DNA from 2 places in the Kribbella sp. NPDC051586 genome. Region 2 is predicted to be linked to the other one. Evidence: riboswitches for the same ligand, from Rfam matches in the RefSeq annotation. Region 2 holds a riboswitch; the other holds the start of a gene.
What was found. Region 2 has a riboswitch for FMN ahead of ribB (3,4-dihydroxy-2-butanone-4-phosphate synthase). Riboswitches for the same ligand answer to the same signal wherever they lie in the genome.

Region 1: it holds a riboswitch for FMN, as region 2 does, so the genes downstream of both, ribD (bifunctional diaminohydroxyphosphoribosylaminopyrimidine deaminase/5-amino-6-(5-phosphoribosylamino)uracil reductase RibD) here and ribB (3,4-dihydroxy-2-butanone-4-phosphate synthase) in region 2, are expected to answer to the same signal.

The regions. Positions count from the first base shown of each region.
Region 1 is NZ_JBITDF010000005.1:57,535-72,287, forward strand. Features, by position in the region: gene hisG (ATP phosphoribosyltransferase) at 1-110, opposite strand, end outside; gene ACIA58_RS33775 (phosphoribosyl-ATP diphosphatase) at 160-423, opposite strand; gene ACIA58_RS33780 (VOC family protein) at 498-902, shown strand; gene ACIA58_RS33785 (MBL fold metallo-hydrolase) at 879-1,568, opposite strand; gene ACIA58_RS33790 (P1 family peptidase) at 1,587-2,546, shown strand; gene ACIA58_RS33795 (anthrone oxygenase family protein) at 2,547-3,047, opposite strand; gene ACIA58_RS33800 (NAD(P)-dependent oxidoreductase) at 3,047-3,685, opposite strand; gene ACIA58_RS33805 (helix-turn-helix transcriptional regulator) at 3,781-4,746, opposite strand; gene ACIA58_RS33810 (hypothetical protein) at 4,810-5,778, shown strand; gene ribH (6,7-dimethyl-8-ribityllumazine synthase) at 5,924-6,397, opposite strand; gene ACIA58_RS33820 (bifunctional 3,4-dihydroxy-2-butanone-4-phosphate synthase/GTP cyclohydrolase II) at 6,397-7,635, opposite strand; gene pnuC (nicotinamide riboside transporter PnuC) at 7,637-8,311, opposite strand; gene ACIA58_RS33830 (riboflavin synthase) at 8,308-8,913, opposite strand; gene ribD (bifunctional diaminohydroxyphosphoribosylaminopyrimidine deaminase/5-amino-6-(5-phosphoribosylamino)uracil reductase RibD) at 8,914-9,942, opposite strand; FMN riboswitch at 10,077-10,210, opposite strand; gene ACIA58_RS33840 (MFS transporter) at 10,268-11,761, opposite strand; gene ACIA58_RS33845 (protein kinase) at 11,810-13,453, opposite strand; gene ACIA58_RS33850 (VWA domain-containing protein) at 13,567-14,753, opposite strand, start outside.
Region 2 is NZ_JBITDF010000001.1:1,700,277-1,715,029, forward strand. Features, by position in the region: gene ACIA58_RS08485 (FGGY family carbohydrate kinase) at 1-200, opposite strand, end outside; gene ACIA58_RS08490 (nucleoside hydrolase) at 358-1,248, shown strand; gene ACIA58_RS08495 (ABC transporter substrate-binding protein) at 1,248-2,573, shown strand; gene ACIA58_RS08500 (carbohydrate ABC transporter permease) at 2,577-3,473, shown strand; gene ACIA58_RS08505 (carbohydrate ABC transporter permease) at 3,470-4,366, shown strand; gene ACIA58_RS08510 (sugar phosphate isomerase/epimerase family protein) at 4,376-5,371, shown strand; gene ACIA58_RS08515 (transketolase) at 5,368-6,246, shown strand; gene ACIA58_RS08520 (transketolase family protein) at 6,243-7,211, shown strand; gene ribB (3,4-dihydroxy-2-butanone-4-phosphate synthase) at 7,195-7,833, opposite strand; FMN riboswitch at 7,924-8,057, opposite strand; gene ACIA58_RS08530 (DUF4038 domain-containing protein) at 8,103-9,596, shown strand; gene ACIA58_RS08535 (sugar-binding transcriptional regulator) at 9,636-10,613, shown strand; gene ACIA58_RS08540 (threonine/serine exporter ThrE family protein) at 10,603-11,949, shown strand; gene ACIA58_RS08545 (ArsR/SmtB family transcription factor) at 12,100-13,026, shown strand; gene ACIA58_RS08550 (3,4-dihydroxy-2-butanone-4-phosphate synthase) at 13,207-14,409, shown strand; gene ACIA58_RS08555 (class I SAM-dependent methyltransferase) at 14,406-14,753, shown strand, end outside.

The DNA of each region.
Region 1 (14,753 bases), on a different contig from region 2:
GTGAGGGTGAGGTCCTTGGTGGTCCGGCGCTGTTTGTAGCCGGCCTCGACGAGCATCTCGGTGGCGGCTTCGCTCAGCGAGCCCTTGTTCGGTACTGCGACGCGCAGCATGGCGACTGCCCTTTCTGGGGTTGTGAACCGGTGATCTGTGGATGCGCTCCTACAGATGTCGGTACACGTCGTCGAGGTCCAGGCCGAGGGCATGCATCATCACCTGAGCGTGGTAGATGAGCTGTGACAGCTCCTCCGCGGCGCGCTCCTTGCCCTCGTACTCCGCTGCCATCCATGACTCGGCGGCCTCTTCGACCAGCTTCTTGCCGATCGCGTGCACGCCGGCATCCAGCGCCGCCACGGTCCCGGAACCCTCCGGCCGCGTCGCCGCCTTCTCACCCAGCTCGGCAAACAGCTCCTCAAAACTCTTCATCGCGCGCCAAGCCTACGGGGTCCGGCTCCCGGCCCAGCTATCCAGGTCCGGTGGGCGGACCGGATACTGGAGCCATGGAGGAGCCGACGCAGATCTCGGTGATGCTCGCGGTGTCCGACGCTCCGGCCGCCGCGGCCTGGTACGCGCGGGCGCTCGGCGCGGTCGAGCTGTGGAACCTGGGCAGCGTGATCGGCCTCAGCGTCGGCGGCGCCCCGGTGTTCCTGGGCGAGCCGGGGAACAACATCTGGAGAACGCCTACTTCGACCGGCGCTCCGACGGTCCGGGTCGAGGTGTTCGTGGACGATCCGGACGGTTTCGTCCAGCGTGCCGTCGAGGCAGGCGCGGACGGGAGCTTCGACCCGGTCCGCGACCACGAGGTGCCGTGGGGTACGCACCGGCAGGGGTCGTTCCTGGATCCGTTCGGTCACCTGTGGTTCGTCGGGGATCGGTCGCCACTAGGCCCCAGCGAGCGCGGCTGATCTCGTCCGCGGCGCCGAGTGCGCGTCGACGTACCAGTCGTGCTGCTCGGACAGCAGCCGCTTGACCATGGCGTAGTCGATGGTGTCGTCGGGCGTGCGGAGGTGGTACGGCGGCGGATAGAACGCGTCGCCGAGCAGCGCGACACCGTCCGCGACGACGATCAGCGAGTCCGGGGCGTGGTTGCCGCCGACGTGACGCAGTACGACGCCGGTCGGGAGTGTGAGGGTCTCGTCGAAGGTCTGGTCGGGGAGCACGATCCGGAACTCGGACCAGTCGGGTACGGCGAGCGCGCGGGCGCGGAAGCTCGGGCCGAGTTTGGGGTTGGCGTCGACCTGGTCGTGGAGGTAACGGTGGCTCCACGGCTTTTCCGCTTCGTTGGTGAGGATTTGGGCCGCTGACGCGTGGGCGATGACGGTGACGTCGTCCCAGGCTGAGGCGCCCCAGGTGTGGTCCCAGTGGTGGTGCGTGTAGACGAGCCACTTCGGCGCGGGCAGTCCGGCAGCTTCTATCGCCGCTTGGATCGCTCGGGCCTGGTCCGGGCTGTTGCCGGCGTCGACGAGGACGGATCCCTCTTCGTCCGCGATGACGGCGACGGACGGGCGGATCGCGTCGGGGTCCGGGTCGTGCGGGTAGAGCCAGACCCGGCCGGCGAGGTGCTGGAGCATGTGGCCGACGATAGCCGTATGCAGAATCCCCGGAGAGTCCGCGAGCTCGGCGTCGTCGTCGGCACCCTGCCCACCGGTCCGCTGAACGCGATCACCGACGTCCCCGGGGTCCGCGTCGGTCAGACCACCCTCACCGGCGACGGCCTGCACACCGGGGTCACCGCGATCGTCCCAGACGAGTATGCCGGGACGCTTCCGGCGGCCGTTGCGGTCGGCAACGGGTACGGTAAGCTCATCGGCACCACGCAGGTCGACGAACTCGGCGTGATCGAGACCCCGGTCCTGCTCACCGGCACGCTGAGTACGTTCCGCGTCGCCGACGCCCTGCTGACCTGGCTCCTCGACCGCGATCCCAAGGCCACCAGCCTGAACCCGATCGTCGGCGAAACCAACGACTCCTACCTCTCCGACATCCGCCGCCGTCCCATCACCCCCGCCCACGTCCACGCCGCCCTGGACTCGGCCTCCCCTGCCCTCCCCACCGAAGGCTGCGCCGGCGCCGGCACCGGCACCACCGCCCTCGGCTACAAGGCCGGCATAGGCACCGCCTCCCGCACCCTCGCCGGGAAGACGGTTGGGGTCTTGGTGCAGGCGAACTTCTCCGGGGTGCTCACTGTGTTGGGGCGGCCGATTCCCGCAGCGCCTGTCGATGCGGATGGCAACAGTTGCATGATCGTGGTGGCGACTGATCTGCCGCTCGACTCCCGCCAACTGGGGCGGCTGGCGCGGCGAGCGGTGTTCGCGATGGGGCGGGTCGGTTCCGACTTCGCGCCCGGGAGCGGCGACTACGCGATCGCCTTCACCACGAACCGCGCACCGGACTACGCGGACCGCGACCTCCGCGGCCCGTTCCAAGCAGTCACCGAGTCAGTCGAGGAAGCGCTCCTCAACTCCCTCACCATGGCGCGAACCACCACCGGGCATCACGGCCACACCGCCCACGCCGTACCCCACGACCTCATCCGCAACCTCACCTAGTCACCGCACACCTGCCTGTACTGCGGCATTTCCAAGCCGCCCGCTCCGACCAACCGACTTTCGCTGGCCGGCGACGATCAGCAGACCGAAGGCGACCACAGCCGCCGCAGTACGGATCGCATGCGCGACCTGCCACCCATCGCGGACGCTCGCCCAGTCGGACGGGGGGTTCTGCACGGACCACGCAGCCTGGTCCGAGTTGATCGGCAGGTTGACCGCCAGCGTCGTGGCGAACACCACCACCAGCAACACCAACGCCACCAACACAAGCCGCCGATTGTTGCCTCGGGCCCGGACCACCAGAACCGCCGTGGTGATCAGCGCCGGGATCAACGTTGCCGAGGCCAACTTGTCCAGAGAGTCCAGCTCCACCAACCGCGTCTGCGTGTAGACCGCCGCGTCGTACCCGCGCAACGAGTTCTCCAGCACGAGCACGCACACCAGAAACCCAGCGAACAGCCCGCTGAACAGCAGGCTCGCCGACCGCACGAACCGCGTCATCAGTACGACACCCCAACCGGCTGATCGATGGTCGCCGGGTCGTCGAGCACCGCGAGCATCAAGTGCGCCACGTCCGCCCGCGAAACGAGGTACCCCTTCGTCACGGTCCCGCCGACCATGGTGCGGTAACGCCCGGTCAGCGGTTTGTTGTTGAGCTTCGGCGGGCGCACGATCGTCCACTCCGCGACGCTGCTCATGATCGCGGTCTCCATCAGCCGGAGATCCGCATACACGTCGGCCGCGAACGCGTTGATCATCGGGTACACCACCCGCCGGTTCAGGAAACTCTCGTCCGGCGGGACCGGTCCGAGCGGCGCGGCGCTGACCGCGACGAACCGCCGTACCCCGGCCGCTTCCATTGCCGTCAGCATCGATCGCGTACTCCGCGACGCCACCGGGCCGTCCTTCCGGCTCCGGGCGCCCACACCGGACACCACCGCCGTGCTCCCGTCGAGCGCCTCCCGCAGCGGCTCGGCCGCGTCCAGACCCGCCACCCGAACCACCTCCAGCGACGGATGGTCCACCTCGAACGTCGACGACGTCCGCACCACGGCGGTCACCTTGTGCCCCGCATCGAGCGCCTGCCGTACGACGTGACCGCCGATTCCACCGGTCGCACCGAAAACCGTGATCCTCATTCCACGCCTCCTCGCACTACCATTGATCTCATATAGTACGAGATTCATAAGATATGCGACAGATCAGATCGGCGTGATGCGCGCCACCGGCCGGGTCAGGAGTAGAGGTCGTGCAGGGCGCGTCCGAGGTCCGCGAGTTCGGTGCGCAGTTCGGCCGGCTCGAGCACCTCCACCGCGGCACCGAACCGGCTCAGCGACGCCGCCGCGTTGGTGATCGACTCGATCGGGATCGTCACCACGACACTCCCGTCGGCCGCCGGCTCGGCGGCCGCCACCGCCTTGACCAGGCCCGGGAACGAGATGTCGTAGATCCTCGCGGCCAGCGCTGCCGAGACCCGTACGACGGCCTCGGCGGTGTACCGGACGCGGTCGAAGCCTTCGAGGTGGTTCTGCCAGAACCGCATCAGATTGAAGTCCGGGTCGCGCTCGAAGATGTCGTCGGTCGGCGTCAGTTCGAGGATGTTCGAGACGCGGTACGTGCGCAGTCCATTCGCGGTGGCGGCCACGACGTACCAGGCACCGTTCTTCAGGACCAGGCCGTGCGGCTCCAGGACGCGCTCGACCTCGCGGGGCTCCTCCCAGCGGCGGTACAGCACGCGGATCTTGCGGTCGTGCAGGACCGCGTCGGCGACGGCCGACAGATGCGGGGAGTCCTCGGCGTCCTGGTACCAGGCCGGCAGGTCGAGGTGGAAGCGGTTCTTGAGCCGGCCGGCGCGGTCCCGCTGGTCGGGCGCGAGGGCGGCGAGCAGTTTGAGCTCGGCCGCACTCGTCTCCGCGGTCAGCCCGAGCGCCGCCGCCGCGCCCGGCATGCCGACCAGGAAGAGTGCGGCCGCCTCCTGCTCGGTCAGCCCGGTGAGCTTGGTGCGGTACCCCTCGACGAGCCGATATCCACCGGCGCGCCCCTGGTCGGCGTACACCGGAACCCCGGCCGCCGCGAGCGCCTCGACGTCGCGATAGATCGTGCGGAGCGACACCTCGAGCTCGTCCGCGAGCTCACGCGCGGTCAACTGCCGGCGCGTCTGCAGCAACAACAGGATCGACAACAGCCGGCTCGAACGCATGCTCACCAGGTTAGCCGTGAACACTGCCATGGACTGTCAGGTATGCCCGGGACGCTTGGCTGCATGGAGACCACGACGACCTGGACCAAAGCCACCGGCGACTTCGACTTCCTCAACGGGTACTTCGACGTCCACCACCGGACCCTGAAACAAGCCTTCGCCGGTTGCGACGAGTGGCTCGAGTACGACGGCACCACGACGGCGCACACGTACTTCGACGGGCAGATCAGCATCGACGAGATGCGCTTCCCGACGAAGGGCTCGTACGGGCTCTCGCTGCGCGTGTTCGACCCGGCGGCTCGCCGCTGGAGTATCTGGTGGGTCGACAGCCGGACGATGAAGCTTTACCCACCTGTGCACGGCGGCTGGTCGGCCGACGGTACTTCGTGCCGGCTCGTCGGTGAGGACTCGCTCGACGGGTTCCCGATCCTGTGCAGCTACGAGTGGTCGGACATCACCGAGGAGACCGCGCACTGGGAGCAGGCGTACTCCAGCGACGGCGGCAAGACCTGGGAAACCAACTGGATCATGGACTTCACCCGCCGCTCCGATCCTCCGCCGCCGCTCGACGTACCGAAGGTCACCGACGACTTCGACTTCCTCGTCGGGCGGTGGTCGTTCCACAACCTCCGGCGTCGCCCGGTGCTCGGCGAGCCCTTCGAGTGGCACGAGTTCGACGCCGAACTACAAGCCACAACGTACTTCGACGGGGCCATCAGCGTCGACGAGGGCTGGTACCCGACGGAAGGCTTCCGTGGCGCGACGTTCCGGCTGTACGACCCGACGACCCACACGTGGTCCATCCACTGGATCAACAGCGAACGCGGCCACCTGGAGACGCCCGTCATCGGCTCCTTCAGCGGCGACACCGGCATCTTCGAGGGCCCCGACGACCTCAACGGCCAACCGATCGACGTCCGCTTCCTCTGGACCCGAGGCACCGACAAGGCCGCTTGGGAACAGTCCTTCTCCACCGACGGCGGCAAGTCCTGGACCACCAACTGGCACATGAACCACACGCGGGTGGAGTGATCAGCGCTCCCTGGTGCTTGCCATGCGAGCGATTCGTCTGACCTTGAACAGGCGATGGGGGCCTTGGACAGGTCATGCCATGTGCCAGGCCCCCACCGGGTGTCCGAGGTTCACCAGACGACCGGTCGCCCGGAGACGCGTGGGGCTAGCTCAGTTGTCTGACGGCGGCGAGGGTGGAGAGGGCGGCTTGGGTTGCTTCGTAGCCCTTGTCTTCTCGGCTGTCGGGGAGGCCGGCTCGGTCCAGAGCCTGGGGGTCGTTGTCGCAGGTGAGTAAGCCGAAGCCGACGGGGATCCCGGTCGTCACGCCGACCTGCATCAAACCCTCGGTCGCCGCCTGGCAGACGTACTCGAAGTGCGGCGTGTCCCCCCGGATCACCACGCCCAGCGCGACCACCGCGTCGTACCCGGCCTTGGCCGCATGCAACGACGCAACCGGAAGCTCGAACGACCCCGGCACCCGGATGACCGTGTAGTCGCTGATCCCGGAGTCGTCCAGCGCCCGGATCGCCCCGGCGACCAGAGCGTCCGTGACTTTCGGGTGCCATTGGGCCGCGACAACCGCGACGCGGGCGCCGTCGACGCGAGGGACCTCGATGGTTGGTGCTCCACTGCCCGACATCAGCCGGCTCCGTTCTCTTCCGTGAGTACGCCGCCCGGCAGGTGGTGACCCATCCGGTCGCGCTTCGTCCGCAGGTACCGCAGGTTGTGCTCGGTCGGATCGATGGAGATGCCGCGGCGCTCCACGACGTCGATGCCGTACCCCTGAACCCCCGCGAGCTTGTCGGGATTGTTGGTCAGCAGCCGCACGGACGTCACCCCGAGGTCGGCCAGGATCTGCGCCCCGGTGCCATAGTCACGAGCATCGGCCGGCAGCCCGAGATCCAGGTTCGCGTCGACCGTGTCGCGGCCCGCGTCCTGCAGCTCGTATGCCTGCAGCTTGTGCAGCAACCCGATCCCGCGCCCCTCATGACCGCGCAGGTAAACCACCACGCCGCCCTCGGCAGCGACCTGCCGCATCGCCTCGTCCAGCTGCGGCCCGCAGTCGCACCGCAACGAACCGAACACGTCTCCGGTCAAGCACTCCGAATGCAACCGCACCAACGTCGGCCCATCACCGATCGGGCCGCGTACCAACGCCAGCTGCTCCGAGCCGTCCACCGTGTTCCGGTAGCCGTGGGCAATGAAATCGCCGTACTGCGTCGGCAACGTGGTGGTCGCGACCCGCTGGATCTGCGACTCCGTACGACGCCGGTACCGGATCAGGTCGTCGATCGACACCAGCACCAGCCCGTGCTCGTCCGCGAACGCCCGCAGCTCGGCACCGCGCTTCATCGTCCCGTCGTCGTTCACCATCTCGGAGATCACCGCGGCCGGCGTCAATCCAGCCAGCCGCGCCAGGTCGATCGATGCCTCGGTGTGCCCGGGCCGCACGAGTACGCCGCCCTCCCGGCCGCGCAGCGGGAACACATGCCCCGGCTGCACCAGGTCGTACGACTCCGAGGCGGAATCGGTCAGCACCCGGATCGTCCGGGCCCGGTCGGCCGCCGAGATGCCGGTACTGATCCCGTCCCGCGCATCGACCGAGATCGTGTACGCCGTCCGCATCCGCTCGCGGTTGTGCGGCGTCATCAACGGGATCCCGAGCCGGTCGAGCTCGCTGCCCTCCATCGGCACGCACACCACACCCGAGCTGTACCGGATCAGGAACGCCAGCAGCTCCGGCGTCGCCTTGGACGCGGCGAAGATCAGGTCGCCCTCGTTCTCGCGGTCCTCGTCGTCGACCACGATCACCGGTCGCCCGGCGCGGATCTCGTCGATCGCATGCTCGATCGTGTCGAGTTTCAAGACGTTACCCATGTCAGCCCACCACCACTGGTTCCGGCGGAGCAACCCGCTCCTGGTTCTGGATCTTCCACCACGACGCGAATCCGATGATGCAGAACAGTCCGTACACGACGTACATCGACGCCGACGGATAGAACTTCGCCTGCACCAGCAGCGGTACGCCGACCACGTCGACCGCGACCCAGATCAGCCAGAACTCGACGAACCCGCGCGCCATCCCGTACGTCGCCAGGATCGACCCGGTCAGGATCCACGCGTCCCACTGCGGTCCCCACGAGCCGAGTGCCTTCAGCACGAAGTACGCGATCGCGTAGATCACGACGCCGATGCCGAGCAGTTCGAGTCGTTGCCTCGCCGTCGCCCACTTGGGCTGGACCGCCGAAGCGGAACCGCCGTGACGGGTCTGGTACCAGCGGTACCACCCGTACAGGCTGATCAGTGCGAAGAACACCTGCCGGCCGGCCTGGCCCCACAGGTCCTTGTCCTGCGGCGTGTCGAAGATCCCGCCGACGAAGACCGTGAACAGCAGCACGTTGCCGACGATGCCGACCGGCCACGCGGCGACCAGCCGGCGCATGCCGAACAGCGCACTGGCCAGACCGAACACGTTGCCGACGATCTCCCGAACCAGCACCGGCGAGCCGGCGATCGTCACCTGGGAGTGCAACAGCCAGTCGATCGGGTTCACTTGTTGCCTCCAGCAATTAGTCTCTCGACGTACTTCGCGATCACGTCGACCTCGAGGTTGACGGTGTCGCCCACTTTGTTCCGCCCGAGCACGGTCAGCTCCAGCGTGGTCGGGATCAGGCTGATCCCGAACGTCCCGGACGCGTCGTCGACATCGGTCACGGTCAGCGAGACCCCGTCGACCGCGATCGAGCCCTTCTCGGCGACGTACTTGAGGATCTCGGGCGTCGTCTCGACCCGGACGTCTTCCCAGTGCTCACCGGGGCTGCGCGAGGCGATCGTGCCGGTGCCGTCGACGTGCCCCTGCACGATGTGACCGCCTAGCCGCGCGTGTGCGGTGACGGCACGCTCCAGGTTGACCGACGAGCCCTTGTCGAGGCCGCCCAGGCTGGTGCGCTGCAGTGTCTCGCGCATCACGTCCGCGGTGAACACGCCGTCGCCATGCTCGACCACCGTCAGGCAGCAGCCGTTGACCGCGATCGAGTCGCCGTGACCGGCGTCCTCCGTCACCTTCGGCCCGCGGATCGTCAACCGAGCCGCGTCGCCGTCGAGCAGGTCCAGGGACTCGACCGTGCCGAGTTCTTCGATGATGCCGGTGAACATCTACTTTCCTCCCAGAGGGACCAGGGTCAGCCGGACGTCGTCACCGAGGCGGCTGACGTCCGCTAGCTTGAACCGCCGCAGGTGGTCGATCGATTCCGCGCCGAGGTCGCCGACCGCGGCGAACCCGGAGCCGAGCACGGCCGGGGCGACGTACGCGACGATCTGGTCGACCAGGCCGGCGCGCAGGAACGCGGCGGCCAGCGTCGGACCGCCTTCGAGCCAGAGGTGCCGGATCTGCCGGTCGTCCAGCTGCCGGAGCACCTCGGCGGGATCATGGGTCGGCAGCAGCAACGTCTCCGCGCGGTCGTTGCGGACCCGCGCGGCCGGTGGGACCTCCCGGTCTCCGACGACGACACGGAGCGGCTGCCGCGCCGCCGGTACGTCGTTCTCGTCGCGGACCGTCAGCTCAGGGTCGTCGTCCAGCACGGTCTGGGTGCCGACGGCAATCGCGTCGCACTCTGCGCGATGCCGATGTACGTCGGCGCGCGCGATCGGGCCGGTGATCCACTTGCTCGACCGGTCCGGCGCCGCGGAGCGACCGTCGAGCGTGGTCGCGAACTTCCAGGTGACGAACGGGCGACCGGCCCGGACACTGTGCAGCCAGACGTAGTTGACCGCCTCGGCCTCGTCCCGAAGGACGCCCTCGACGACCTCGATGTTCTTGCTGGTCAGCTTCTCGGCGCCGCCCGCCGCGGTGCGATTCGGGTCCGGTACGGCGTACACGACCCGCGCGACCCCGGCCTCGATCAGCGCATCCGCGCACGGGCCGGTCCGGCCGGTGTGGTTGCAGGGCTCCAGCGTGACGTACGCCGTACCGCCGCGGGCGCGCTCTCCGGCCATCCGGAGCGCTTCGACCTCGGCATGCGGGCCACCGGCAACGGCATGGAAGCCCTCGCCGACCGGATGGCCGTCCGGGCCGGTCACGACACAGCCGACCACCGGGTTCGGATGGGTGCTGCCGACACCTTTCGCGGCCAGTTCGACCGCACGCCGCATCCACGCGACATCAATCGGCGAAGCGTTACTCACTGCTCGGTCCCTCGTCGTCACGGACGCACTACCGGGGTCTCGTGACGACCGGCGACCACGCTCCGCCATCCGGGCTTCGCCGTACGCCACCTCGCGCACGCCCTGCCGACCGGACAACAGAGCACACCCGCCGACCGCGTGCGCCTCCCATCCGGACTTTCACCGTCGGTCCCGGAATTCCACCAGGTCAACCGATCGCCAAACCGCAGCGACCGGGTCGCGGACTGTCACCGCCGGCTCGGAATTACACCGACCCCGGAGCACGCGAGTGGGTTCACTCGTAGTTCAAGTATGCCTCTCCCCGCAAGCCACACCACGACCTGGGTCACATCGTGGTCCGTTCCTGCCCCTCCTGCCGGCTCGGCGCGATCCGCCGGGTGAAGGCCAGGCCGACGGCGGCCACGGCACACGCCACCGCGACGGCCAGGATGAGCGGCCGGTACCCGAATCCATCGGCCAGCCCCGCGCCGCCGAGCGGCCCGAGCGCCTTCGCGATCGTGGTCGGCGTACCCAGCATCCCGGCGATCGTGCCGAACCCGCTCGCGCCGTACCGGTCGAGCAGAATCGCCGGCGTCGCGATCGACGACACCCCGAACCCGAGCCCGAACAGCACCAGACACCCGATCGCTCCCCCGACGTGACGTCCGACGGCCGGCAGCAGGGCGATCGCGATCGCCTGGACGAACAAGATCAGCGAGGTGATCGTCGCCATCGGCAACCACCGCGCGGACACGCTCGTCACCAACCGGCCGGTCACCGACAACAGACCGAGCAGCCCCGCCAAACTCGCCGCCCGCGCCGGCGGATGCCCGAGACTGACCAGGTACAGCACCAGGTGGACCGAGACCGCCGCCAGCGCAGCACTGTGCACGACGAACGCACCAGCAAGCACCCAAAACCCAGGATCCCGAAGCACCCTGCTCGGCGACCCAACCTGCCTCACACCGAGGTCTGTGCTGCCGCCTGAGCTGCGGCCCACGCCGGGGCCTGCGCTCTGGTCCGCGCTGGGACGGGCGCCGCGGTCCACGCTGCGATCCGCGCTCTGGTCCGCGCTGGGACGGGCGCCGCGGTCCACGCTGCGATCCGCGCTCTGGTCCGCGCTGGGACCCACGCCGCGGCCCACGCTCTGGTCTGCGCTCTGGTCCGCGCTGGGACGCGCGTTGCGATCCGCGCTGGGGCCGGTGCTGCGGCCGGTGCTGGCGGCTGGGCTGTCGGCCGGGCGTGGGGGGCCGGGGTGTACGGCGAGGAGGTGGAGGGGGACTGTGATCGCGGCGAGGGTGCCGGCCAGGATCATCAACGCGGTACGCCAGCCGTGAGCGTGGGCGAGGTACCCGGTGAGCGGCAGGAAGATCGAACTGGCCAACCCACCGACGAGCGTGATCGTGAGGATGGAGTTGGTCCGCTTGGCTGGTTCCGCGACGGCGACCACGACCGCGAACGCCGGTGGATACAACACCATCGCGCAGGCGACACCGATCACGGCAAACACGGCGTACAACTGCACGACGTTCTGCACCTGCGACCACCCGAGCACAGCGACCGTGGCAAGCACCGAGCCGCTGGACATCAGTCCGCGCCCGCCGCGCACATCCAGCCGACGACCGATCGGGATCGACATCAGACCGCTCACCAGTACCGCGGTGGTCGACGCGCCGACCGTAGTGGTGGTGGAGATGGAGAGCTCGGCGCTCATCGGCCCCAGCAGGGCGCTGAACGCGTAGATCAGTACGCCGTACCCGACCGTCGTCGTGACCGCGAGCGCGCCGACCATCAGGCGCAGCCGGTCACCCTTCGCCCCAGTGACAAGTGTCGAACCCATCACCGTCATTATTTCACGCCGAACCCCACCCGCCCGGTGAATTTCCTCTCACCGAAACAGCAACCAGGCCGCACTCCCCAACAACGCAACCGCCCCCACAAAACAGACCCCCGCAACCACCCACAACCCCCGCCGGTGTTTGGGAGCCGCCGGAGCCGTAGCGTCGCCGCCGCGCTCAACCGGCACCGAGTCCTGCGGCCCGCCAGACGCGGCCACCGGCGCGACTCCACCGCCTCGCGCGGGCGCCGGCGCAGCCGCACCACCGTGCCCGGGCGCCGATGCACCCGCACCACCGTGCGCGGATGCAGACGTACCCGCACCTCCCCGCGCGGGTGCCAGCGCAGCCGTACCACCCTGCCCGGATGGCGGCCTAGCCGCACCCTGCCCGGGTGCACCACCGTGACCGAGTGCCGACGCAGCCACACCACCGTGCTCGGATGCCGACGCAGCCCCACCACCCTGCCCATGTGCCGGAGCAGCCTCAGCACCGTGCCTGGATGCCGACCTAGACGCACCACCCGGCCCAGCCGAACCTCCCCGCGCCGGCACAGCCGCACCGCCCTGCGCGGACGCAGACCTAGCCGCCGCGTCCTGCTCCGGTGCCGGAATAGCCGCACCGCCCTCCGCGTGTGCCGGCGCAGCCGCACCACCATGTCCGGAGGCTGGCACAGCCGCCGCACCCTGCCCGGGTGCAGACATGGTTGCGCCGTCCTGGGCCGGTGCTGGCGTGGCCGCACCGCCGTGCGCGACGACCGGTGTAGCCGCGTCGGCGCGGTTGGGTGGTTGTGGGTAGCGGTCGGTGGGGGGTGGGGTGGTGGGTGGTGCTGTGTGGTGGTGGGGTTGCGGGCCCGTGGGGGTCCAGGCCGGTGGGAGGGGTGGGAGTTGATCGAAGACCTCGGGGGCGTCGGGGTTCTGGGCCCACGGATCAGTTCCCGGCGGGGGTATGGCGCCGGTTGCGGCCAGGAGTCGGCCGGCGGAGGCGGCGGACTCGGGTCGGTCGGACGGATTCCTTGCCGTCAGATGGCGGACGAAGTCCCGCAGAGCTCCGTCGAGGTCGGGGAGCTTGCCGTCTGTGCCGGGTCGTTCGCCGGTGAGGAGTTCGACTGTGACGGCGCCGACGGCGTACAGGTCCTGGCGGGGGTCGGGGTCCGCGCCCGCCAGCTGTTCGGGGGCCTGGTATCCGGGCGTGCCGAGGACGGTGCTGTGGCGGGTCATGCGCGGTTCGTCGAGGAGGCCGGCGACGCCGAAGTCCGACAAACGCAGGTGCGGCCACCCCGTACCGGTGGCGTCAAGCAGAAGGTTGGCCGGCTTCACATCGCGATGTACGACGCGTGCCGCATGTACTGCGGACAACCCGTGCAACAGCTGATCCACCAGGACAGCGACGTACGACTCGGGCAGCGGACCGTGATCACCGAGCAGCGTCGCGACCGACCCGCCGCGCACCAGCTCCATCGCGAACACGACCTTGTCGTCATCCGCCGCCCATCCGTGCGGCGCCACCACATGCCGGTGCTCGATCCGCAACGACTGCTCCCGCACGAACCGCAGCAAGGTCGCCGCATCGTGCTGCCCCAGCACCTTCGCCGCCACGTACGCCGAGCGCCGCAGGTCCCACGCCCGCCAGACCGACCCCATCCCTCCGATCCCGACGAGGTCGATCAGCCGATACCGCCCAGCAAACGCCTCCACCACCCAGAACCTACCGCCCCGACCGCCCACCTCCGGCAGGACGCCGCACCACGCCGAACCGCGAAGGACGCGCAGCCCCGGATCATCGAGCGATCCGGGCCGCGGGCATTGGGTCAGCGATGCGGAGGTTGCTGAGGTGGCTGATGCCCGCCCTGGTTCGGGTACTGCGGCGTAGCCTGGTTCGGGTACTGGTGCTGACCGTGCTGCCACGTGCCAGCTGCCTGAGGGGTCGGCCTGGCGCGGAGACGGAGTACCACGAGGATCCCGATCAGGAGCAGCAGAACACCACCACCGCCGAGGCCGGCGACCAGCGCGAGCGGAGGTCCGTCGCTCGGAGTGGGGTCGCCCACCACCGGGCCGCCGGCTTCAGTCTTGTCGCCGCTGCCTGGGGTCTCCGACGACTGCGAAGGCGTCGCGGTCGGGGTCGGTGTGATCGAGTCGCCGGAGACCGGAGTGGCGCCGTCTACGTACTGCGGTTTGCCTGTGCCTGCGGTGCCTTCGAGGGCGACGGTCAGCGTCATCGGGATGGCGAAGGCCTTGTCGTCGTCCTTGCGGGTCACGGAGAGCGCGATGTAGTACTCACCGGGCATCGCAGTGCCCTTGTCCATGGTGTTCGCGCCGTCGCGGTTGAGGTAGCGGACCTCCTTGGTCGTATTCGCTTTGACGACCCCGTCCTTGGTCAGCACGCCGCGCCGCCCGACGTTGCCGGGCACCTGCTTCGCGAACGTGGCGATCACGTCCTCGCCGAGCGGTGAGATCAGCCCCATGTCGAGGTACCGGATCCCGTCGATCGCCTTCGCGGTCGCGGCTCCCAGCTTCGGCACCGTCGCCTGCGCCTGGATGCGCTGACCCCAATCGGCCTTGATCCGGTAGAGCTGCACTTCGCCTGGCATGAGGGTGGTCTTGAAGCTGCCCGGCGTGATGAGCGGAGCGTCGGCGAAGCTCGAGCCCGGAATGATCGCGCTCGGTGTGACACCCGGCATCGGAGTCCAGGTCGGGTCGTCGGCCTCGGGCGGCAGGTTCGTGGTGGAGTCGACCGGCGGCTCCTCGTCCACGCGTAACTCGTACGGAACGCCCTTCATCTCGCGGAAGGCGTCACCGGCCGAGACAGTCAGCACCAACTGGTCGTCGGTGCTGCAGCCCTTGGGGTAGTCGCCTGTCCAGCTCGAGGCGGCACCGGTGGCGATGCCCTGATCACCGTCGAACGCGAGCGGATAGCTCCAGCCGCAGTTCTCGCCGCCGATCGTCTTGAGGAAGACCTCGGCCTTGAGCACGAAGCTGCCGCCCGACGGCCGCCGGA
Region 2 (14,753 bases):
CCCGCGGCTGTGAAAGACGTCGCGATTGCCTGCACCACGCTCTGCCACAGGTCCTCGGCGTCCTGCTCGACCCATCCGGGGCGTGGGGTGGACAGGCCGACCGGGGCGGAGCCGCTCCCCAGCACGGTCCCGTCGGCGCTCACCAGGACCGCCTTGGAGTTGGTCGTGCCCTGGTCGATCGCGAGTACCGCCTGGACCATCCGCCCTCCAAGTTTCAACTGAACTCTTGACGCGACTCTAGCCGCGTGGCGACACTCATGACGACAGCTTATGCACTACTGAATATCTATTCACAACCAACACAAGAGCAGGAACAAAAGAACGCCGCCTTCGGCGGCGGGTGGAAGAGGAGACCGCGTGAAGCCGAGCAGACGCCGGGTGATCATCAATACCGATGCCAAGAACGAGGCAGACGACCAGTTCGCGATCGTGCACGGGCTGCTGTCGCCCACCTTCGACGTACGCGGCCTGATCCCCGCGCACTTCGGCACCCACCGGTCCGACCGGAGCATGGAGGAGTCCCGCGAGGAGATCGACCTGCTGCTGGACCTGCTCGACCTGACCGGCAAGATCCCGGTCGCGAACGGCGCCACCACCGGCATCCCGGACGAGCAGACCCCGCTCGACTCGCCCGGCGCCCGGCTGATCATCGAGGAGTCGAAGCTGGCGTCGAAGGGCGACCCGCTGTTCGTGTCGTTCCTCGGCCCGCTCACCGACATGGCGTCGGCGATCCTGCTCGAGCCCGACCTGGTGAACCGGGACGTGATCGTGGTCTGGATCGGCGGCCGCGGCTACAACGGTTACGCGGCCGACCACCGGATGGAGTTCAACCTGTCGAACGACATCCACGCCGCGAACGTCGTCTTCGGCTCCGGGATCACCGTCTGGCAGGTCACCAGCGACGTCTACACGAAGGTCTCGGTCAGCTACGCGGAGCTCGAGGAGAAGATCGGCGACGCCGGCCCGCTCGGCAAGTACCTGATCGACCAGCTGGTCGAGTGGAACGCGACGTACCACGGCGAGCCGATCGAGTCCCGCTCCCTCGGCGACTCGCCTGCCATCTCCCTGATGCTCTACCCGCACAGCGGCAACTTCCGGACCCGGCCGGCGCCGCGCTTCGGTATCGACGGCTGGTACCTGCCGGGCACCGACAACCCCATCCAGGTCTGCGAGCAGGTCGACGTCCGCTTCCTGCTGGAGGACATGTTCGCCAAAATCCGCCGTTTTGCCCGCCAAAGGAGCTCTTGATGAATACCTTCCCCACCCCACCACCCCGGTCGATGAGCACGTTCAGCCGCCGTGGTTTCCTCGGCCTCACGTCCGCCGCCGCGCTCGGCGCCGGTCTGTCCGCCTGCACCGGCGGTGGTACGTCGACGGGCGGGGGAGCCACTCAGGCGGCGTCGAACAATCTGCGCCTGTTCACCTACGAGGACGACTCGACGATCGGCCTGCTGAAGGCCCAGGTGAAGAAGTTCGACGAGCAGAACGGTACGACGACCACCGTCGACAGCCTGCCCGGATCGGGTGCGGCGGTGTACCCGGACAAGCTGCGGACCGAGCTGCTCGGTGGCAAGGGCCCGGACGTCTGGCGGATCTGGGGCGGCCAGATCGGCAGCCCGTTCGCGAAGGCCAAGCAGGCCCTGGACCTGAGCAAGTACTACGACAAGTACGGCTGGGACTCCAAGCTCAACACCACGGCGATCAGCGGTATGACGTTCGACGGCGTGAAGTCCGGTGTACCGTTCGTGCAGCTCGGACTGGGTGCCTGGTACAACAAGTCGCTGTTCGCCAAGGCCGGCGTGAGCGCGCCGCCGACGACGTACGCCGAGCTCGAGGCCGTGAACGACAAGCTGGTGGCTGTCGGGGTCACGCCGTGTGGACTGGGTGGCAAGTACGGCTGGGACATCATGCGGCTGTTCGAGTACCTGCTGGAGCACACCTCGGGACCGGAGCTGCACGACAAGCTGCTGACCGGCGGTGAGAGCTGGGACCGGCCCGAGGTGGTCGAGGCGTTCACGCTGTTCAAGAAGTGGCAGGACAAGAAGTGGCTGCCTCAGGGCGCACTCGCGCTTGACCCGTCCGATGTCGAGCCGTGGTACGTGCAGGGCAAGACGGCGTACACGATCGCCGGTCAGTGGACCGAGGCCGGCGCGATCCTGGCCGCGAAGAAGAGCCCCTCCGGGTTCGGCAACTTCGAGCTGCCGACGGACAAGTCGCCCGCGCGGCACTCGGGCTTCGTCGAGGGCTACATGGTCAACGCCAAGACCGGGAACGCCGACAAGGCGGCCGCGCTGATCGACTTCATCGTGCAGCCCGCGGCGCAGAAGGCGATGAACATCACCGCCTCGACGGTCAAGGGCGCTGAGCCGGACCCGAAGTCGCTGCCGCTGTCGGCCGAGTGGTCGACGAAGTACGGGAAGAACGGGTTCTACACGATCCAGGACCAGGCGTTCCCGAAGAAGCAGGCCGACCAGTACTTCAGCGTGCAGAGCGACCTGCTGCAAGGGAAGGTCGATCCGGAGGCGGCGTCGAAGAAGATGCAGGAGATCATCTCCGCCTGGGCGAAGAGCTAGCGGATGGCAACGACAGTCGCTCTGGCGAAGCCGAAGCGCGGCCGCTGGTCGCCCTGGTTGTTCGCCCTGCCCGCGCTCTTGGTGTACGTCGCGTTCCTGGTGTACCCGGCGGTGTCGTCACTGTGGTTCAGCCTGACCAACTGGGACGGACTGAGCGCGTCGTACAAGTTCGTCGGGCTGGACAACTACCTCAAGATGCCGCACGACCCGGTCGTGCTGACCGCGGTCCGGAACAACCTGATCTGGACCGTCGTCACCATCGCGGTGCCGACCGTCATCGGCCTGCTGCTGGCGATCGCGCTGAACGGCAAGGTGCACGGCAAGCCGATCCTGCGGCTGATCTTCTACACACCCGCGGTCCTGCCGCTGGTGTCCATCGCGAGCATCTGGGGCTGGCTGTACAACCCGCAGTACGGCGCGATCAACTCGTTCCTGCGCCTGATCGGGCTCGATGGGCTGGCCCAACCGTGGCTCGGGCAGGACTCGACCGCGTTGTGGGCCGTGATGGTGCCGGCGATCTGGTTGCGCACCGGCTTCCCGATGCTGCTCTACTTGGCCGCCCTGCAAGGGATTCCGAACGAGCTGTACGAGGCGGCGACCGTCGACGGCGCTACCAAGTGGCAGCAGTTCTGGCACGTGACGATGCCGAGCCTGCGGCCCGCGCACTACATCGTGATCGCCTTGTCGCTGATCGATTCGTTCAAGGTCTTCGACATGATCTACGCGATGACGTACGGCGGTCCTGGTACGTCGACGCAGGTGATGGGGACGTGGATGTACTTCAACGTCTTCCAGTACTACCAGGCCGGCTACGGCACGGCGATCGCCGTCGTGATCACCCTGGTGGCGATCGCCGTCGGCATCCCGTACGTCCGCTCGCAGACGAAGGAGGCGTCATGACCTCCATCGCCCCCGCCAGATTGGACCTCCCGACCGAGACGGCCGCCGTCGAACCGGTCAGTCCTGGGCAGAAGGGGCGCCGGGGTCTGGTGATGACGCTTGTCCTCGTCGTCGTCGCCCTCTTCTGGATCTCGCCGCTCGCCCTGCTCGTCATCACCGCCGTCCGCCCGCTCGCGGACTTCATCGGCAACGGTCCGTTGTCCTGGCCCGATCACTTCACCTGGAAGAACTTCTCCGACGCGTGGGGGATCGGCAACTTCGCCACGACGTACAAGAACAGCGCGATCCTGGCCGCGATCAAGGTGCCGCTCGGCGTGCTGGTCTCGGCGATGCTCGGGTTCGCGCTGGCCAAGCTGCGGATGCGGTTCCGCCGGACGGTGATGTTCTCGGTGTTCCTCGGGCTGACGATCCCGATCTACATCACGATCGTCCCGGTCTTCATCATGATGCGCTCGCTCGGCGCCACCGACAGCATCTTCGGGCTGATCGGGCCGTACCTGGCCTTCGGCATCCCGTTCGAGGTGCTGGTGCTGCAGTCGTTCTTCCGGCAGATCCCCGACGAGATCATCGAGGCCGCGAAGGTGGACGGCGCCGGCGACTGGCGGGTGTTCTTCACGATGATCCTGCCGCTGTCGGTGCCCGCCCTGGTGACGGTGGCGATCCTGGACGCGGTCGCGACCTGGAACGAGTTCCTGTTCGCGCTGATCCTGCTGAACTCCGACGCGCACAAGACGATCCCGGTCGGGCTGCTCAACTTCCAGGGACAGTTCGCCAACAACAACACCGGACTCGCGGCAGGCATCCTGATCGCAGTGGTCCCGATCCTCATCGCCTACACCCTGCTCCAGCGCTGGATCGTCGGCGGCCTGACCGCCGGCTCCCTCAAAGGATAGGAACAAAATATGACTGACATGCCGGTCTTCGGCGCGGGTATCTGGCACTTCGCCACCTACAAGGACCGCTACGCGACCGACGGGTACGGCGATCCCGTCGGCCTGCTCGAGCAGATCGACCGGGCCGGCGCCGTCGGCGACCTGTCCGTGGTCGACCTGAACTGGCCGTTCGCCGGGTACGACGGAACGCTGGCCGAGGTCAAGGACGCGCTGAAACGCAACAACCTCAAGGCGATCGCGATCACCCCGGAGATCTACACCCGCGACTTCGTCAAGGGCTCACTGACCAACCCGGACCCGGGCGTCCGCAAGCAGGCGATGGAGTTGTTGCACCAGGCAACCGAGCTGGCCAAGGAGCTGGGCTGCTCGTACGTGAAGCTGTGGCCGGGTCAGGACGGCTGGGACTACCCGTTCCAGGTCAACTACCACGACATCTGGAACCTCGCCCTCGACGGCCTGAAGGAGCTGGTGTCGGCGCACCCGGACATCAACTTCGTGATCGAGTACAAGCCGCGCGAGCCGCGGGTGAAGATCATCTTCCCGAACGTCGCCCGGACGCTGCTCGGGATCGAGAAGATCGGTCTGCCCAACCTGGGCATCCTGCTCGACTTCGGCCACTCGCTGTACGGGCTGGAGACGCCGGCCGACGCGGCGCAGCTGGCGATCGACTACGGCCGGCTGTTCGCGATCGATGTCAACGACAACCTTCGCGGCTGGGACGACGACATGGTCGTCGGCTCGGTGCACCTGGTCGAGACGTTCGAGTTCTTCCACACGCTGCGGAAGAACAACTGGGAGGGCGTCTGGCAGCTGGACCAGTTCCCGTTCCGCGAGGACAGCGTCCAGACCGCGAAGCAGGCGATCACCTTCCTGAAGGCGATCCACCACGCGCTCGACCTACTCGACGACGACGCGCTGGCGGCCGCCCAGGCGTCGCACGACGCGCTGGCCGCGCAGAAGCTGGTCCAGAAGGTCCTGCTGAGTTCGATGGCAGAGCTCGCATGACCCTGACCGCCGAACACACGACGATGCCGGTGCTCGGCCGGCTGCCGGCGCATGCCGGTCGTACCGAGCAGATCGCGCACATCGCCGAGGCGGCCAGGCAGATCCGGATCCAGGACCTCAAGCTGGTCCACTACGCCGGCGCCGGGCACATCGGCGGCGACTTCTCCGCGATCGACATCCTGGCCACGCTGTACGGCGCTGTGCTCGACATCTCGCCGGCCACGGTGAACCACGCCGAGCGGGACCGCTTCATCCTGAGCAAGGGCCATGTCGCCGGCGCGCTCTACACCACGCTCGCCACCTTCGGATTCCTGCCGGTCGAACAGCTCGCCACGTTCCTCAAGCCGCTGTCCGCGCTGAACGGTCACCCGAACCGGACCAAGGTGGCCGGCGTCGAGGCCAACACCGGTCCGCTCGGTCACGGTCTGCCGATCGCGGTCGGGCACGCTCTCTCGGCCAAGCTCGACGTCTCGATGCGTCGTACGTACGTGCTCGTCGGCGACGGCGAGTTGCAGGAGGGCTCGAACTGGGAGGCGATGATGGCGGCCTCGCAGTACCAGCTGGACCGGCTGACCCTGATCGTCGACCGGAACCGGCTGCAGCAGGGCGCGACCACCAAGGAGACCAACGACCTCGACCCGTTGCCGGAGAAGGCGGCCGCGTTCGGGTTCGCGGTCGTCGAGGTGAACGGGCACGACCACGGCGAACTGCTCGACGTGCTGTCCGCCGTACCGTTCCGGCCGGGCAAGCCGACCTTCGTGATCGCCCACACGCACAAGGGGCACCCGATCTCGTTCATGAGCAACAACGTCGCCTGGCACCACCGCGTCCCCGATGCCGCTGAGTACCAGCAGGCCCTGAAGGAGCTCTCATGACCGTCACCGACAGACCCTCGATCGCGGACCAGCCGCGGTACGACTGCCGGGACGCGTACGTCGAGACGCTGGCCCAGCTGGCCGAGGCCGATCACCGGATCGTTGGGGTGGTCAACGACTCGGTCGGCTCCAGCAAGCTGAACAGTTTCCGGAAGGCGTTCCCGGACCGGCTGATCAACGTCGGCATCGCCGAGCAGGACATGGTCGGCGTCGCGTCCGGGCTGGCCAACGGGGGCCGGATCCCGTTCGTCTCGGCGGCGTCCTGCTTCCTCACCGCTCGCGCGCTCGAGCAGATCAAGGCCGACGTCGCCTACTCGAACACCAACGTGAAGCTCTGCGGCATGAGCCCCGGCGTGGCGTACGGCGAACTCGGGCCGACGCACCATTCGGTCGAGGACATCGCCTGGCTGCGGGCGATCGACAACATGAAGATCATCGTCCCGGCGGATCCGATCGAGACCGCGGCCGCCCTGCGCTGGGCGGCGGCGTCGGAGGGCCCGGTGTTCATCCGGGTCAGCCGGATGAGCGTGCCGAAGGTGTACTCGGAGGACTACGAGTTCCAGCTCGGCAAGGCGATCACGGTCCGGGAGGGGAACGACGTCACGGTGATCAGCAACGGAACCGTGCTGTGGCGGGCGCTGGCCGCGGCCGAGCGACTGGCCGAGGAGGGGATCTCGGCCCGCGTGGTGTCGATGCCGACGGTGAAGCCGCTGGACACCGACGCCGTGGTCGCGGCTGCGCGGGAGACGGCCGGCATCGTGACCGCCGAGGAGGCCGTGTCCAGCGGCGGTCTCGGTGGCGCTGTCGCGGAGACCGTCGTCCAGCACCATCCGGCGCGGGTGACGATCCTGGGGTTCCCCGAGTTCGCGCCCACGGGGTCCGCCGGCTACCTCCTGGACCGGTACGGCCTGTCCCCCGAGGGCATCACCGACGCCGCCCGCAAGCTCGTCATGACAGGTAAGTGACCAGGTCTGCGATCGAGATCATTGCGAAGTCATGAGCGTCGGCGAACGCGCGCAGGTCCGCGCCAGTCATCAGCGTGCCGTCGTCGTTCATGAGTTCGCCGATCACACCGACCGGCGGCAGGCCGGCCAGGCGGACGAGCTCGACCGTGGCTTCGGTGTGACCGGGCCGCTGCCGGACTCCGCCGTCGACGGCGCGCAACGGCAGGATGTGACCGGGCCGGATCAGGTCCGCGGGCTGCGCCGCCGGGTCGGCCAGCACCCGGACGGTCCGCGCCCGGTCGGCCGCGGAGATGCCGGTGCCGACACCGGTCGCCGCGTCCACGGAGATCGTGTACGCCGTCCGCAGGCTGTCCTGGTTGTTCGGGACCATCAACGGGAGCTCGAGCCGATCCAGGAGCTCCGCCGCAGCGGGTGCGCAGACATATCCGCTGGTGTGACGGACGAGCAGCGCCATCAACTCGGGCGTGGCGAGGCTCGCGGCGAAGGTGAGGTCGCCCTCGTTCTCACGGTCCTCGTCGTCGACGACCACGACCGGCCGTCCGGCGGCGATCTCGGCGACGGCGCGTTCGATGGTGTCCAGGCTGGTGCCCGGGCTGGTGCCTGGACTGGTGATGGTGTTCACGGTCGTTGTCCTCTCGGCAGTGCTCCGACAGCACTCCGGGGCAACGACAAACCTCACGCCTCCTGTTTTCGCGCAGGAAACGTGAAGCTGCCACGTGCGTCTTCCCATCCGGACTTTAACCGTCGGTCCCGGAGTTCCACCGGGTCAACCGCTTCTTCTCGCGAAGTCACGGGTCGCGGACTGTCACCGCCGGCTCGGAATTTCACCGACCCCAGAGCACGTGTGTCTTTCATCCTCAGCTTAACGGCTAAGAGCACCCTTGGAGTGTCATGTCCATCTCATCCGTCTGGCGCTCGACCGAACTCACGCTGACCGGCGAGGAGTCCGGCACCGAGGTCTGGGTGGACTTCGAGCACGAGTCCGGCCGCCGCCTGCGGCGGCCGGCGTTCTGGGACGGTGGGCAGACCTGGCGGGTCCGTTTCGCCCCGCCGGAGGCGGGGCGCTGGCGCTGGACGAGCGGGTCCGCCGTCGGTGAGCTCGAGGTCTCGGCTGCGCCGGCGGACGAGGCCAACCCGTTCTACCGGCACGGGTTCTGGCGGATGTCGCCTGGCGGGCGCAGCCTGATTCACGCCGACGGGACGCCGGCGATACTGGTCGCCGACACCGCGTGGGCGCTTCCGTGGCGGGCCACGCCCGAGCAGGTCCGCGAGTACGCCGCCGACCGGCAGGCCAAGGGCTTCAACGCAGTACTGCTGATGTCGGTGCAACCGGACATGCGCGCGGTCGGCCCCCGCGACCGCTCCCAGGACGAGGGCTTCGGCGTCGGCTTCGAGGACCTGCCCGACGGCCACCTCAACCGGATGAACGTCGAGTACTTCCAGTACCTCGACAAGCTGCTCGACATCCTGGTCGACCACGGCCTCGTCCCGGTCCTGCAGCCGGTCTTCCAGGGCTTCGGCTGGAAAGGCCTGAACGTTGCGGGCACAGTCGTCCCGCCGGAGGAGTACGCGACGTACTGCCGCTATCTCGTCGCACGGTACGGCGCTCAGCCGGCCATCTACCTCGTCGGCGGGGACGGCTCCGGAGACGAGCCGCAGACCGCGGTCGGAGGTGCCGAGGTACACGCGGCCGACTGCTACGCGCAGCCGACGGGCATCCACTACCGTCCGCACATCCGGGCGCACGCTCACCAGGACGCCGACTGGCTGGACTTCCAGTGGTGCCAGACCGGGCACACCGGCGAGCACGTTCCCGACCGGGTCGCCGACATGTGGCGGAACGAGCCGGTGAAGGCAGTCGCGAACGGCGAGCCGACGTACGAGCACACCGGCCGGACCGGCGTCGCTGAAGGCTGGTGGCAGGGTCACGAGGCGTGGAGCAACCTGTGCGCGGGCGGGACGATGGGCGTCGTCTACGGCGCGGGCAGTCTGTGGCAGTGGCGGCTGCATCCGGAGGAGCCGGGGCACTCCGAGTTCTTCCTGGCTCCCAGCGCGGGCTGGCACGAGGCGATCGGCTTCGAGGGGTCGACGTACGTCGGCATGCTCGGGAAGATCCTGGCGGGCCTGCCGACCGCCGACATGGTGCCGGACTGGACCCGGGTGATCTCCGGGCGGGCGCTGAGCGGCGCGGACGGGATGCTGATCGTGTACCGCGAGCACGGCGGACCGGTGATGGTCTTCGACGACACCGTCCCGTTGGCGTACACGATCGTGGATCCCCGCGACGGCTCGATCGTCGCAACCGGCAAGCGGGACGCATGGAACGCCCCGATCCCCGACCCCGGTGGAGCGCCACGCGTCTACCTCTGTCTCGGCCGTGCCTGACCTATAGTCCGTATTCCTGAACGTTGCGAGGGGGTCGAGGTGAACGCGAACCGCGCGGTGCGCCAGCCGGGGCTGGACGAGCTGCGGCTGCTCGCGAAGGTGGCGCGGATGTACCACGAGAAGGGCATCCGCCAGCCGCAGATCGCCGCCGAGCTGAACCTGTCCCAGGCGCGGGTGTCCCGGATGCTCAAGCAGGCCGTCGAGGTCGGCATCGTGCACACCGTGGTGACCATGCCGAGCGGCGTCCACAGCGACCTCGAGGACGAGCTGCAGGGCCGGTACGGGTTGCGCGACGCGGTGGTCGTCGACACGCTCGGAGTGGGGGACGACGTACTCCCGGCGCTCGGATCCGGCGCGGCGGCGTACCTCGACATGACGCTCACCGGTGGGCACGTGGTCGGGATCTCGTCGTGGAGCGAGACGCTGATCAGCGCGGTCGACCGGATGCCGCGCAAGAGCGTGCCGGTGGTGGACAAGGTGGTCCAGATCGTCGGCGGCCTGGGGGACGCCGCCGTGCAGATGCAGGCCACCCGGCTGACCGCGCGGTTCGCCGAGCTGACCGGCGGGATGCCGGTCTACCTGCCCGCTCCCGGTCTGGTCGGGACGCCCAGCGTGCGGCGGGCGATGATGAACGACGTGTCGGTTCGCGACGTTCTGGGCACGTGGGGACAACTCACCGACGCCCTGGTCGGGATCGGCAGCCTCGAGCCTTCGCCGCTGCTGCAGCGCAGTGGGAACGCGGTCGCGGAGGCCGACCAGGACGAGCTACGCCGGCTCGGCGCCGTCGGGGACGTGTGTTTCCGGTTCTTCGACGAAGAGGGAAAGCTTGTGCGCTCGACGTTCGACCAGCGGGTCATCGGGGTGACCGCGAAGGAACTGCTGGCGGTGCCGCGCCGGATCGGCGTCGCCGGCGGCGACCGCAAGTACTCCGCGATCCGCGCCGCGATGCTCGGCGGCTGGGTCAACATCCTCATCACCGACCTCGCGATGGCCCATCGCCTTCTCGATGGAGCCTGACGAGCAGCGGGAGGTCTACGCGACCATCGACCTGGCGTTGCGGGTCGGTGAGGTGCTGCTATCCAGCGGCGCGGGGACGGCGGACGCGACCGCGACGATCCTCGGGGTGACGGCGGCGGGCGGGCTGCGCGGGTGCGAGGTGGACATCACGTTCACCTCGATGGCGGTCTCGTACCAGGCCGCGCCGGACGTCGCGCCCGAGACGCACATCCGGCTGGTCCGCTACCGGTCCCAGGACTTCTCCCGGCTGACCGACGTGGACAGCCTGGTACGCCGGTTCGCCCGCGGCGACGTGACCCGCGAGGACGCCTCGCGTGAGCTGGCCCGGCTGACGTCGGCGGGTCCGCCGTACCCGCGGTGGAGCGCCGTACTCGCCTGGGGTGTGATGGCCGGCGGCGCGACGCTGCTGCTCGGCGGCGGCTGGCTGATCACGATGGTGGCGGTGCTGACCGCGATCGTGATCGACGTGAGCAACCGCTGGTTCAACCGGCAGCGGCTGCCCGCGTTCTACCAGCAGGTCGCCGGCGCCTTCGTCGCGACCGCGGTCGCGCTGATCCTGTACGCCGTGCACGCACCGGTGAAGCCGTCCCTGGTCGTTGCCGCCGGCATCATCATGCTGCTGGCCGGGATCGCCCTCACCGGTGCCGTCCAGGACGCGATCACCGGGTACTACGTGACCGCGGCGGCCCGGAGTCTCGAAGCGATGCTGCTCACCGGCGGGATCATCGCGGGGGTCTCGCTCGGGCTCGCGCTGGGACTGAAGTTCGGGCTGCACGTCGGCATCGAGGCCGAGACGATCCAGCTCGGGAATCTGCCGGTCATGGTCTTGTCGGGTGCGGTGATGGCGGTCGCGTTCGCCTACGCGACGTACGCACCTCTCCGCGCTCTACTGCCGGTCGCGGTGATGGGCGCGCTGGGCTCGCTGGTCTTCACGTTGATGATCCGCGCGTCGTTCGGGCCGGCCTGGGCCACCGCCGCGGCGGCGTGCGTCGTCGGGCTGGGCAGCTACTCCGTCGGGCGTCGCGTCGGCGTACCGCCCCTGGTTGTGGTCGTCGCCGGCTCGATCCCGCTGCTGCCGGGACTCACGATCTACAAGGGCCTCTACGAGCTGATGGGCCTCGGCAACCTGATCGGCATCGTCAGCCTCGGTACCGCGGTCGCCATCGGCGTCGCACTTGCCTCCGGCCTGATCCTCGGCGAGTACCTCGCCCAACCGATCCGCCGCGAAGCCCGCCGCCTCGAAGACCGGCTCGCGGGCCCCCGCCTGGTAGGCCCGCGCCGCCCCGTGCGCCGGCGAACGACCCGACCGCGCCGCCGACGCCGTACCGGAACCTAGATGTCCTTGCTGGTCATCGACTTTCTCCTTGGTGGGAAGGGCGTTGGTGGTTCCGATGGTGGCCTTCCGGTGGATTGGCCAACAATCTTTTGACGGATCCGTCAACGATGAGCCGACTGGTCGTTAGCGTGTTGTGTCGAGGGAGGAGTCATGGCGCAGCCGCAGGTCGTGTTGGTCCAGTCGCCGCAGCAGTCGGTGTTCCTGGCGCTGCGCGAAGCCCTCGGCCACCGCGGCCCGTACTCGTCCCGCCACGTCCTGCAACCGCTGCGGCGGATCGTCGCGCGAGCTGAGTACGAGCCACTGCTGCGACCGCTCCGGCCGGGACAGAACGGTGGCGTTCCCGATGTGGTGGTCCCGCTCATCCCGCCGTCGGACGTGTCCGTGCCGGACCAGGTGGCGGCCATGCGCGAGTACTCGCCACAGCTGTTCCTCGACGAGATCGAGACGCTCGGCGGCGACTCGGCGGTCTGGCGGACGGCAGCCCGGGATCCCGAGAACTGGCTCCGCGCCTATGCCGAGTTGAGCGACCTGTGCTGGCGAGCTCTCGAACCCCGGTGGCGACTGCTCCGGCCGGCCTTCGACGCCGAGGCCGAACGTGTCGGTATGGCCGCCGTCCGCGATCGCCTGCCCGATGCCCTGAACACGATCAGCTCACGGCTGACCTTCACCGACGACAGCTTCTGTATCGACGGCAGCCAGTTGATCCCGTACGCCGGACGCCGGCTGGCCCTGGTACCGAGCATCGGCGCCCCGGACCAACTGTTCGTCAACGGGATGGAGCCGGACGTCATCTCGATCGCCTACCCGCTCCGGGGGTTCCCCGATGTGAGTCCGGTCCGATCGGTCGAGGATCCGCTCGACGTCGTGCTCGGCGGACCGCGTGCACGGGTGCTGCGGATGTTGGGCTGCGCGCTGACCGTCGGCGCGATCGCCGCCGAGTTGGGCGTCACGCCGGCAGCCGCCTCACGCCACTGCGACGTACTGACCCGCGCCGGGCTGATCACCCGTGACCGCCATGGTCGCCAAGTCCTCGTCAGTCGTACCTCCCGGGGCAACAATCTCCTGGACGTGCTCTGACCCGTCTGTGGTTTACTGCCGATTGGTGCGATTCCACGGTGTGACGGTTGGACGTGAGTCCAGGCCCGTCGGCTCTGCCGGGAGGCGGAGTGACCCGGTGTGACCGGGGCCACGCGGTGATACCCCGCTTCAGCTCGGACTCAATGTCCCTGGCCATGAACGAATGGCGGAGAGCGAAGCATGTTCACAGGACGAATCGAGAATGTAGGCACCGTCGCCGAGGTTTCCGGCGACCTGTTGCTGGTCAGGTCGGACGTCGTGGTGGCGCCGGGTGGCGCGGTCTGCCTCGACGGGATCAGATTCACCGCGGAGTCGGGTCCGCCCGGGGAGATCAGGGTCGTCGTGACGGACGAGACCCGCCGCCGTACGACGTTCGACCGGGTCACCGGCGGTACGACGCTGCACGTCGAACTGCCGGTTGCGATCGGGGACCGGATCGACGGGCATCTGGTCCAGGGGCATGTCGAGGCTGTCGGCAAGGTGCTGCGCGTCGACGTGGAACCGGCCGGTCATCGGGTCTGGATCAAGCCGCCGGAGCGACTCCTTGCCCGGTTGGTGGCGAAGACGTCGGTTGCGATCGATGGTGTGAGCATCACGGTCGCGGAAGTGCTGAAGGACCGGTTCTCGGTCGTACTGGTGCCGACCACACTGGCGAAGACCAAGCTCGGCACGCTGGTCGCCGGCGATCGGGTCAACCTCGAGAGCGATCTGCTCGTCCGGATGGCGCGTGAGGGACACGGGCCGGAGTTGCAGCGAGCGGTCGCACAGCTGCCGTGGGCGGGTCAGCTCAGCGGCGAGGCCGGCGTACAGAAGGTGGTTGCGCAGATCGCGGCCGGTGGCGGGGTGGTCGTCTGGGATCCGACGGCTGAGGGCGAAGGCGACGTGGTCTTCGCGGGTGAGCGGTTCCGGCCGGAGGCGATGAGATTCCTGCTCACACAGGCTTGTGGGCACACGACGGTCCCGTGCGCGGCCGACGTACTGGAGCGGTTGGAGATCGGACCGATCCCCGGCGGTGGTGACCGGCAGGGTACGGCGATGCACGTTCCGGTCGATCTCGCGTCGTCGGACGGGACCGGGGTGTCGGCGGCCGATCGGGCGGCGACGATTCGCCGGCTGGCGTCGGCGGACGCCGTACCGGAGGACTTCCTGCGACCTGGGCATGTGTTCCCGCTGGCCGCGCGGCCTGGGTTGCTCGACGAGCGTCAAGGGCACACCGAGGCGACGGTCGCGTTGTGCGTTGCGGCGGGGTTGGCGCCGGTCGGCGTGTGTTGCGAAGTGATGCGAGCCGACGGGGTGATGGCGGGCGCGGCCGACCTCGAGCAGTTCGCGCTGCGGTGGGAGTTGCCGATGGTCGACATCCACGATCTGGAGCGCTGGCTGTGAGCCTGTACGACAACCCTCAGTTCCTGGAGGGCTACCGGCAACTGCGCCGCACCGGCCAGGGCATCAACGATGCCCTGGAGATCCCCGCGATGGACGCCGTGCTCGCAGCTCTGCCGATTGCAGGTGCTCGGGTGGTCGATCTGGGGTGTGGCGAAGGCGGGCTGGCCGTTCGGCTGGCGGCCGCGGGAGCTGCTGAGGTGCTTGCTGTCGACGCCTCGGAGCAGATGCTTGCGGCCGCGGTCCGGCATCCCCGCGTTCGGTACGAGCGCGCAGATGTCGCCGCCTTCGACCTGCCGCACGGCTCCGCGGACCTCGTCGTGAGCAGCATGGCGCTGCACTACGTC